Regions from separate parts of the Priestia sp. FSL P4-0332 genome, predicted to be linked through region 2. Evidence: a T-box and tRNA genes for the amino acid it is inferred to sense, from the RefSeq annotation. Region 2 holds a T-box; the other holds one or more tRNA genes.
What was found. The T-box of region 2 lies ahead of ileS (isoleucine--tRNA ligase). A T-box ahead of a tRNA ligase gene usually reads a tRNA of that ligase, here a tRNA-Ile.
Positions count from the first base shown of each region.

Region 1: it has a tRNA-Ile gene. The T-box ahead of ileS (isoleucine--tRNA ligase) is inferred to sense a tRNA for this amino acid. The anticodon was not compared.

Region 1 covers NZ_JBBOUA010000001.1:4,388,892-4,393,433, forward strand. Annotated here, with positions in the region: gene MKY06_RS23015 (MFS transporter) at 1-818, opposite strand, end outside; gene sodA (superoxide dismutase SodA) at 948-1,556, opposite strand; tRNA gene MKY06_RS23025 (tRNA-Ser) at 1,754-1,846, opposite strand; tRNA gene MKY06_RS23030 (tRNA-Ile) at 1,858-1,934, opposite strand; tRNA gene MKY06_RS23035 (tRNA-Asn) at 1,938-2,012, opposite strand; tRNA gene MKY06_RS23040 (tRNA-Met) at 2,053-2,126, opposite strand; tRNA gene MKY06_RS23045 (tRNA-Asn) at 2,128-2,202, opposite strand; gene MKY06_RS23050 (DUF456 domain-containing protein) at 2,265-2,750, opposite strand; gene MKY06_RS23055 (DUF1189 domain-containing protein) at 3,098-3,889, shown strand; gene MKY06_RS23060 (MFS transporter) at 4,037-4,542, opposite strand, start outside.
Region 2 covers NZ_JBBOUA010000001.1:4,149,488-4,154,029, reverse strand. Annotated here, with positions in the region: gene MKY06_RS21765 (cell division protein SepF) at 1-203, shown strand, start outside; gene MKY06_RS21760 (YggT family protein) at 207-476, shown strand; gene MKY06_RS21755 (YlmH family RNA-binding protein) at 528-1,301, shown strand; gene MKY06_RS21750 (DivIVA domain-containing protein) at 1,386-1,880, shown strand; T-box leader at 1,950-2,170, shown strand; gene ileS (isoleucine--tRNA ligase) at 2,241-4,542, shown strand, end outside.

The sequences.
Region 1 (4,542 bases), 240 kb from region 2:
GAGGCAACATAGTATCCTACAAACGCAACCGCTGAATTCACCAGTCCATATGTTCCTAAAGCTAATTCACTTCCCGTCGTAATAAATACCATGACGGATACAACAAAAATGAACGTACCTTCACGCAACCCTTGAAAGAAATGAGCCTGCAATATTCGATTCCAGTCTTTATTGACTTTTCGTTCAGCCCATACTTCTTTAAATTTGTATACTCCTTCCGCTGCGCGTCTTGTAATAAAAAAACTAAGCACAACGGCACCGATAAACAATAGCAGCGATACACCAAACACAATTTTATACCCAAGTGATTCATACAAAGCGGAAATAACAAAGCCCGCTCCTAAAGGACCAATCATCCCTGCAAAAGAGTTTAAGATCCCTAAAAATCCGTTGAAAAAGTCTCTTGTATCAGGTTCTGTAATTTCAAAAGTTAGCACATTAAAAGCTAGCCAATAAAAGCCGTATCCTATACCCAGCAGTCCACCAAGCAATACTAAATACTCGGCTGCGTTAGCTCCACTGACTAATACAGCGATATAAAAAACAGCTAAAAAAGATACACCTAACCTTAAAACCACAACCCGGTCAATTCGTTTGGCCCATTTACCTGCTAAAATAAACGTAAGCGGCTGAAGCACCACTACCGCTAAATTATAAATAGCGAGATCCGAAAATTCGCCTGATTGTTTCCACAGATAAATGTTAACAAACGAATTGGAAATTGAAATAGCCAAGGCATAAAGACCGCCTATAATTAAAAGCAAAAGTAAATCTTTACTAACTTCTACATCTCCAACTACTTTTTTTAATAAAGGCATATCAAAAAACTCCTTTTCTCTTCTACACCTAGTGTGTGAAAAAGAAAAGGAGATATGTAAAAGAATTGGAAAACAAAAAAGCCAGTAAAGGTAATAATTACTTTACTGGCTCTTAAATACGTCTTCAGCTTATTTTGCAGCGTCGTAACGCTTAGCAACTTCGTCCCATTTTACAACATTAAAGAATGCTGAAATGTAATCTGGACGGCGGTTTTGGTAATTTAAGTAGTAAGCGTGCTCCCAAACGTCTAGACCAAGAATTGGCGTTTTGCCTTCCATTAATGGGCTATCTTGGTTTGGTGTGCTTGTTACTTCTAATTCGCCGTTGTTTACAACTAACCAAGCCCAGCCAGAACCGAAGCGAGTTTTAGCTGCATTTGCAAATTCTTCTTTGAATTGATCAAAGCTGCCGAATTTGCTAGCGATAGCGTCTGCTAATTCACCAGTTGGAGCACCGCCGCCGTTAGGGCAAAGGATTGTCCAAAATAATGAGTGGTTCGCATGACCGCCACCGTTATTGCGTACTGCTGTACGGATATCTTCAGGAACAGCATCTAAGTTTGAAATTAACTCTTCAATACTTTTGCTTTCTAAATCCGCTTTGCCTTCAACAGCAGCGTTTAGATTTGTAACATATGTGTTGTGATGTTTTGTGTGGTGAATATTCATTGTTTCTTTGTCGATATGTGGTTCCAGTGCATCGTATGCATAAGGTAGTTCTGGTAATTTGTAAGCCATGAATAATTCCTCCTTCAAAATATGTAAGCATTTTGGCGCAAAAGCACCATATACGTTTAGATTAGCAAATTTACCCTACTGTTTCAAATAAAAAGTTCCTAATCCATGATTTATATTTACCTAATTCCCATTCGCTATTCTTTTAAACATAAAAAAAGCTTCTTTTTCTCAAAAGAAGCTTTGAATAGACAATAGTATGGCGGAGGAAGAGGGATTCGAACCCCCGCGGGCTTTAACACCCCTGTCGGTTTTCAAGACCGATCCCTTCAGCCGGACTTGGGTATTCCTCCAACCCTATAAATGGTGGACCCTGCAGGACTCGAACCTGCGACCGGACGGTTATGAGCCGTCTGCTCTAACCAGCTGAGCTAAGGGTCCACATGGCTCCACAGGTAGGACTCGAACCTACGACCGATCGGTTAACAGCCGATAGCTCTACCACTGAGCTACTGTGGAACAATATGAATTATGTATGTCACAAACGCAAATTGGAAAATAGCGGCGGAGGGGATCGAACCCCCGACCTCACGGGTATGAACCGTACGCTCTAGCCAGCTGAGCTACACCGCCATGGCTCCACAGGTAGGACTCGAACCTACGACCGATCGGTTAACAGCCGATAGCTCTACCACTGAGCTACTGTGGAACAATATAACATTTACTAGCGACATTAAAAATTTAACATGTTTCTAGCCTAAAGTCAATATATTATTTTAAAACAGCGTATAAAAAATAGGCAATCATCAGCAGTTGAATAAATCCTTTTGAAATAGCGCCACTAAAAAAGCCAATAACCGAACCTACTCCAATTTTTACTGCGTTGCTAATTGTGGTCCGATGAACAATCAGTTCTCCTACAATCGCTCCGATAAACGGCCCTAAAATAATTCCAAATCCCGGAATGACAAACGGACCCACAAGTAGCCCAACTGTACTTCCCCAAACACCTGCTTTAGTGCCTCCGAATTTTTTCACACCAATAATATTAGCTATATAGTCTGCTAAAAAAAGTGCGACAACTAACAATCCTTGTATCACCCAAAATAACCAGCTATAGGAGCTAAAATCATAAAATAAACCGTATATAACAAATCCTAGAGCTACAAATAGCACGCTTGGGATGATAGGATAAACCAACCCAACAAACGATACAACAAAGCTAATGATAATTAATGCCCAACATAAAATAGCCATGCCCGCACCTATCCTTTTTATTATTACTATTTATCATACAATAATCACTCCTATAAAGAAAGACCTTGCACGACGAGTCCTTCCTTTATTTTACTTTCGAATACCTCTTCAAATAATGATTTTCGAGTGTACCTCTGCAATATTAACAGCACGGTCCTCAAGCTGCCCGTAATATCCTCAAAAACAATGACGGCAAAACCTGTACATATACGCATAAGATGTGCTTGTGACAAAACGCTCCACCGCATCATTGTAATTGGTAACGGTTTCTAAAATCTATTGTAAACCTTAAATTTTCGCTATAAAATAAGGTATAATCAGAATCTTCAATAAGAGGAGGCTTTACAATGAGCATGCTGAAAAAGATGGCATGGAGTTTTACTTCCTTCAAAAAAATAAGGTCGCTTCGCTTTGAGCATACGAATAAAACAATTGGCTTTGTGCTGTTTTTAACATTTATTTCTTTGCTGCCTACATTTTTCTTTATGACTTTGACGATTGTAAACGGCTATCATATCGCTACTACAGATCTTCCGAAATCTGTTCCTTCTTTTTCTATTTCAAACTCACAGCTTACGTCAAGTCAACCTTTCACAAAAAAAGCAAACGGTACCGCTTTTATCTTAAACCCCTCACAGTCTATTGAACGGTTTCATTCCCCTGCTCATGCAATTGGTTTTTTAAAGGATGGAATTTACATCACGACTAATTCACAAACACAAACGTATTCATATGAGTTGCTAAACTGGCATCATAAAGATAAAAATGAACTGCTAAACTTGCTTCACGAACAAAAATTTTCTTTATACATACTTGTCCCTATCGCTATGCTTTTACTGTACGTATTAACATCTGGACTAAACTTCCTTTCTATTACCTGCCTTGCTTATCTTGGAAAACTGATTGGACTCATTACTAAAAAGCAGCTTCCTTTCAAGCAGCTATGGGCACTGAGCGCTTATAGTACGGTAGCCTTCACGCTGCTTTATACGCTTTTTGAAGCTTTTTCTTTGTCTCTAGCACTACATAGCTCTCTTTACTGGATAGGAACATTCTTCATTTACTTGTTGCTCGTCACAAGGGTTCCTATAAGAAAAAAGGTAAAACCTAATAAAGATGCTGGGACAAACATATTTTAGTTGAAGGAAAATCCAAACGAGGAATCTAGATTCTTGATAGAGAATCCAACTCGTTCGGATTTTTTTATTGATATGGTGAACGCAGGTTTCATGTATGCGGCTGCTTCTAGGTGGTGATTGGAGTGATTTAGTTAAGTCTCAGCCTCTTTATTTCGGTACAACTTTTCTTCTTCCCATTGCAGAAGAAAGAATTTTCAACTGATACAAAACCCACAAACCTCCTGCTGTGAGCAGAATAAAGCTATAAACAAACATCAGCCTTTCAGCATGCATCCACACTTCAAAAACAACAGGTCCCAACGCTACTCCTAAAAATCTCACCGTTCCATAAATGGATACAATAAACCCTCTTTCTTCGTCTGAAGCCGCTGAAGTAATCATCATATTAATACACGGAAGAACAAATCCTAAGCCGCCAAAGGCGACTGTCAAACAAAACATCAGCACAGGAAGCGTATAAATAATCGTTAATACTCCAAACATTAGGAATAAAAGAGTTATCCCTACTATCATTAATTTTTTCATGAGCTCTAGATCTGTTTTGATGCGTTGACCGGTCCAGTAAGAAACGAGCGTCATCGCACCAAGAGGAAATAAAAAAGCGGTTCCTTTAAAAAAACCGTCTATATGATACGTTTCCTCTATTAGAAAAG
Region 2 (4,542 bases):
TAGTTGTGAATTTACAGCGCATTCAACGAGATCAAGCAGTGAGAATTGTCGACTTTTTAAGTGGTACAGTTTATGCTTTAGGCGGGGACATTCAAAAAATTGGAACCGACATCTTTTTATGTACACCTGATAATGTAGACGTAAGCGGAAGCATTTCAGATATGATGGGAGAACATGATACAACAAACGTAAAGAGGTGGTAGTTTTTGGACATCGTTTTTGGGATTCTTGGAAAATTAATTGGGCTTTACTCATGGGCACTGATTATTTACATTTTGATGTCTTGGGTACCCGATGTAAGGGCGTCTAAGTTTGGTCAGCTGCTTGGCAGTATTTGTGAGCCTTACTTAGAGCCTTTTCGTAAAATCATTCCGCCTATTGGCATGATTGATATTTCACCTCTTGTCGCAATCTTTTTATTGCGATTTGCGGAAAGAGGCGTGTATTCACTTAATAATGTGGTGGGGTTTATTTAAAAAAGGAATCGCTGGATTCCTTTTTTACATACCAATAGTAGGAGTAATAATATGTCTATTTATGAACATTTTAGGCAAGAAGAACATGGATTTATTGACCAGGTTCTTCAGTGGAAAGAAGATGTCCTACATCAATACAGCCCAAAATTAACGGACTTTTTAGATCCAAGAGAGCAGCAGATTGTGACGGCTATTGTCGGGACTGAAGGAGAGGTTCAAGTTTCATTTGATGGTGGACAACCGTTTGCTGAACGCAAGCGTGCGCTGCTATACCCGGATTACTATGTACCTGAAAGCGAAGATTTTCAGTTGCATATGTATGAGCTCAATTATCCTAAAAAGTTTGTGACGATTGAACATCCTCAAGTTCTTGGTTCGGCGATGTCCTTAGGACTGCGCCGTTCAAAATTTGGCGATATTTTGGTCGCGGGAGACGATATTCAGCTTGTAGCTGCAGAGGAAATTTCTTCTTATATTGAGATGAATTTAACATCAATTGGAAAAGCCAAAGTTTCACTTTCTTCTATTCAAAGGGAGCAGCTGCATGTGGTAAAAGAAGAGCTGATTGAACACGTTTATACAGTTTCTTCAATGAGGCTTGATGTTTTGCTGTCGACCATTCACAATTTATCAAGACAAAAAGTCCAGCCGTTTATTGCAAATGGAGCGGTAAAAGTAAATTTTAAAGTCATTGAACAGCCTTCTTTTGAATGTCATGAAGGTGATATTTTGTCACTTCGTGGTCACGGCAGAAGTCGTATCGTTTCACTTGAAGGTAAAACAAAAAAAGAAAAATGGCGAATTGTTGTAGGAAAGCAGAAATAAAGAAATCTACTAGCAGGAAATTTTAAAATTATGTCGAATAAACCATTACTAATGACGTAATGAGACAACACGGAGGTGGCCTAGATGCCTTTAACCCCTTTGGATATTCATAACAAAGAGTTTAATCGCGGATTTCGCGGATATGATGAAGATGAAGTAAATGAGTTTCTTGACCAAGTAATTAAAGACTATGAGCTGGTAATGCGTGATAAAAAGGAGTTAGAAGGAAGAGTATCTGAATTAACAGATCGTCTTGGACATTTTACTAACATCGAAGAAACGTTAAATAAATCAATTTTAATTGCTCAAGAAGCAGCGGAAGATGTGAAGCGAAACGCTGAAAAAGAAGCGAAGCTCATTATAAAAGAAGCAGAAAAAAATGCGGACCGTATTATTAATGAAGCACTGTCTAAGTCTCGTAAAATTGCGATGGACATTGAGGAGACGAAAAAGCAGTCTAAAGTATTTAGAACACGTTTCAAAATGTTAATCGAAGCACAGCTTGAAATGTTAAACAGCGACGACTGGGATCAGTTGATGGATTATGAGATGCCAGCGCTAGAAGAAAAAATTGACTAGTCAAGACATCATCTTGACTTCTCACGTTTTGTTGTCATATAATTTGGTAACAGATGAAATTTCATATCTAACAGTACGGAGACAGGGACAGTAGCTTTTTTAGTTTGTCAAAGCGAATCGAGGATGGTGTGAGCTCGATAACAAACAAAAAAGTGAAAATCACCCTAGAGTACCATTGCTGAACTGATGATAGTAAGCAGTGGCGGTTTATTCACGTTACGAATGCAAAGAGGATTTGCGTGCAGCAAATCTACTAGGGTGGTACCGCGGGAGGCCTTCTCGTCCCTTTTTGGGATGAGGAGGTCTTTTTGTTATGGTACAAAAAGATATGAAATTTACGTTTTTTTTGGAGGGTAAAACATGGAATATAAAGATACATTATTGATGCCAAAAACTGAATTTCCGATGCGTGGAAATTTACCGAACCGCGAGCCTAAAATGCAAGAACAGTGGGCTGAAATGAATATTTATGAAAAAGTACAAAAACGTACGGAAGGCCGTCCGCTATTTGTCCTGCATGATGGACCTCCATATGCGAATGGCGATATTCACATGGGACATGCATTAAATAAAATTTTAAAAGATTTTATCGTTCGCTATAAGTCGATGTCAGGCTTCTGCGCACCTTATGTACCAGGCTGGGATACACACGGTTTGCCAATTGAAACAGCTTTAACAAAAAATAAAAAAGTAAACCGCAAAGAAATGACGGTAGCTGAGTTCCGTAAGCTTTGTGAACAGTATGCTTGGGAACAAGTAAACGGCCAGCGTGAGCAGTTCAAGCGTTTAGGCGTACGCGGAGATTGGGATAATCCATATGTAACGCTTCAGCCACAGTACGAAGCGCAGCAAATCAAAGTGTTTGGTGACATGGCGAAAAAAGGCTACATCTACAAAGGGTTAAAACCTGTGTACTGGTCCCCTTCAAGTGAGTCTGCTTTAGCAGAGGCGGAAATCGAATACTATGACAAGCGTTCAGCTTCTATTTACGTAGCGTTTAACGTAAAAGATGGTAAAGGTGTGCTTGAACAAGATGAAAAATTCATCATTTGGACGACAACACCATGGACAATGCCAGCTAACCAAGGGATTGCTGTCAATCCTGAGCTTCAGTACAGCGTAGTTGAAGCAGATGGAGCGAAATATGTAGTGGCAACTGAACTGATTGAAACAGTTGCTAAAGAAATTGAATGGGCTGACTATAAGACGCTTCGTACGGTAAAAGGTTCAGAACTTGAGCGTGTAGTAGCTGAGCATCCAATCTACAAGCGCGATTCTTTAGTTGTTCTTGGCGATCACGTAACAACCGATGCTGGTACTGGGTGTGTTCATACAGCACCGGGACACGGGGAAGACGACTTTATCGTTGGTCAAAAATACGGTTTGGAAGTTCTTTGTCCAGTCGACAGTAAGGGTCATATGACGAATGAGGCGCCAGGATTTGAAGGATTATTCTATGATAAAGCGAATAAGCCGATTACAGACAAACTAGAAGAAGAAGGCGCGCTGTTAAAATTAAGTTTCATTACCCACTCATACCCACATGACTGGCGTACAAAGAAACCAACAATTTTCCGTGCAACGGCACAGTGGTTTGCGTCTATTAAAGATTTCCGTGAAGATTTATTAAAAGCAGTAGAAAAAACAAAATGGGTGCCTACTTGGGGTGAAACGCGACTTTATAACATGGTGCGTGACCGCGGAGACTGGTGTATTTCTCGTCAACGTGCATGGGGCGTTCCGATTCCGGTATTTTATGCTGAAAATGATGAGCCAATCATTACGGATGAAACAATCGAACACGTATCAAATCTATTTAGAGAGCATGGATCAAACGTATGGTTTGAGCGTGAAGCAAAAGACTTGCTTCCAGAAGGCTTTACTCATGAAGGAAGCCCAAATGGCCGCTTCACAAAAGAAACAGACATCATGGACGTATGGTTTGACTCTGGCTCTTCACATCAAGCTGTTCTTGAAGAGCGTGAAGACTTACAGCGTCCGGCTGATTTGTATTTAGAAGGTTCTGACCAATATCGCGGCTGGTTTAATTCAAGTCTTTCTACAAGTGTAGCTGTAACGGGTGAAGCACCTTATAAAGGGGTACTTAGCCACGGGTTTGCTTTAGACGGTGAAGGTCGCAAAATGAGTAAGTCATTAGGAAACGTTGTAATTCCAGAAAAAGTAATGAAACAACTAGGTGCAGATATTTTACGTTTATGGGTAGCTTCTGTAGATTACCAAGCTGATGTTCGTGTATCTGATAACATTTTAAAACAAGTAGCAGAAGTATATCGTAAAATCCGCAACACGTTCCGTTTCTTACTAGGAAACTTAGCGGACTTTAATCCAACAACTGATGCTGTAGCCGTTGAAGACCTTCGTGAAGTAGACCGCTACATGCTTGTGAAGCTGAACAAATTAATTGATAAAGTGAAAAAATCTTATGATTCATATGAATTCTCAAGCATTTATCACGCAGTGCATAATTTCTGTACAATTGATATGAGTTCATTCTACTTAGACTTTGCAAAAGATGTATTGTACATCGAAGCAGAAAATAATGTAGAGCGTCGCAGCATTCAAACGGTCCTTTATGAAACGTTATTATCGTTAACGAAATTAGTGTCTCCAATTCTTTCTCATACAGCAGACGAAGTATGGG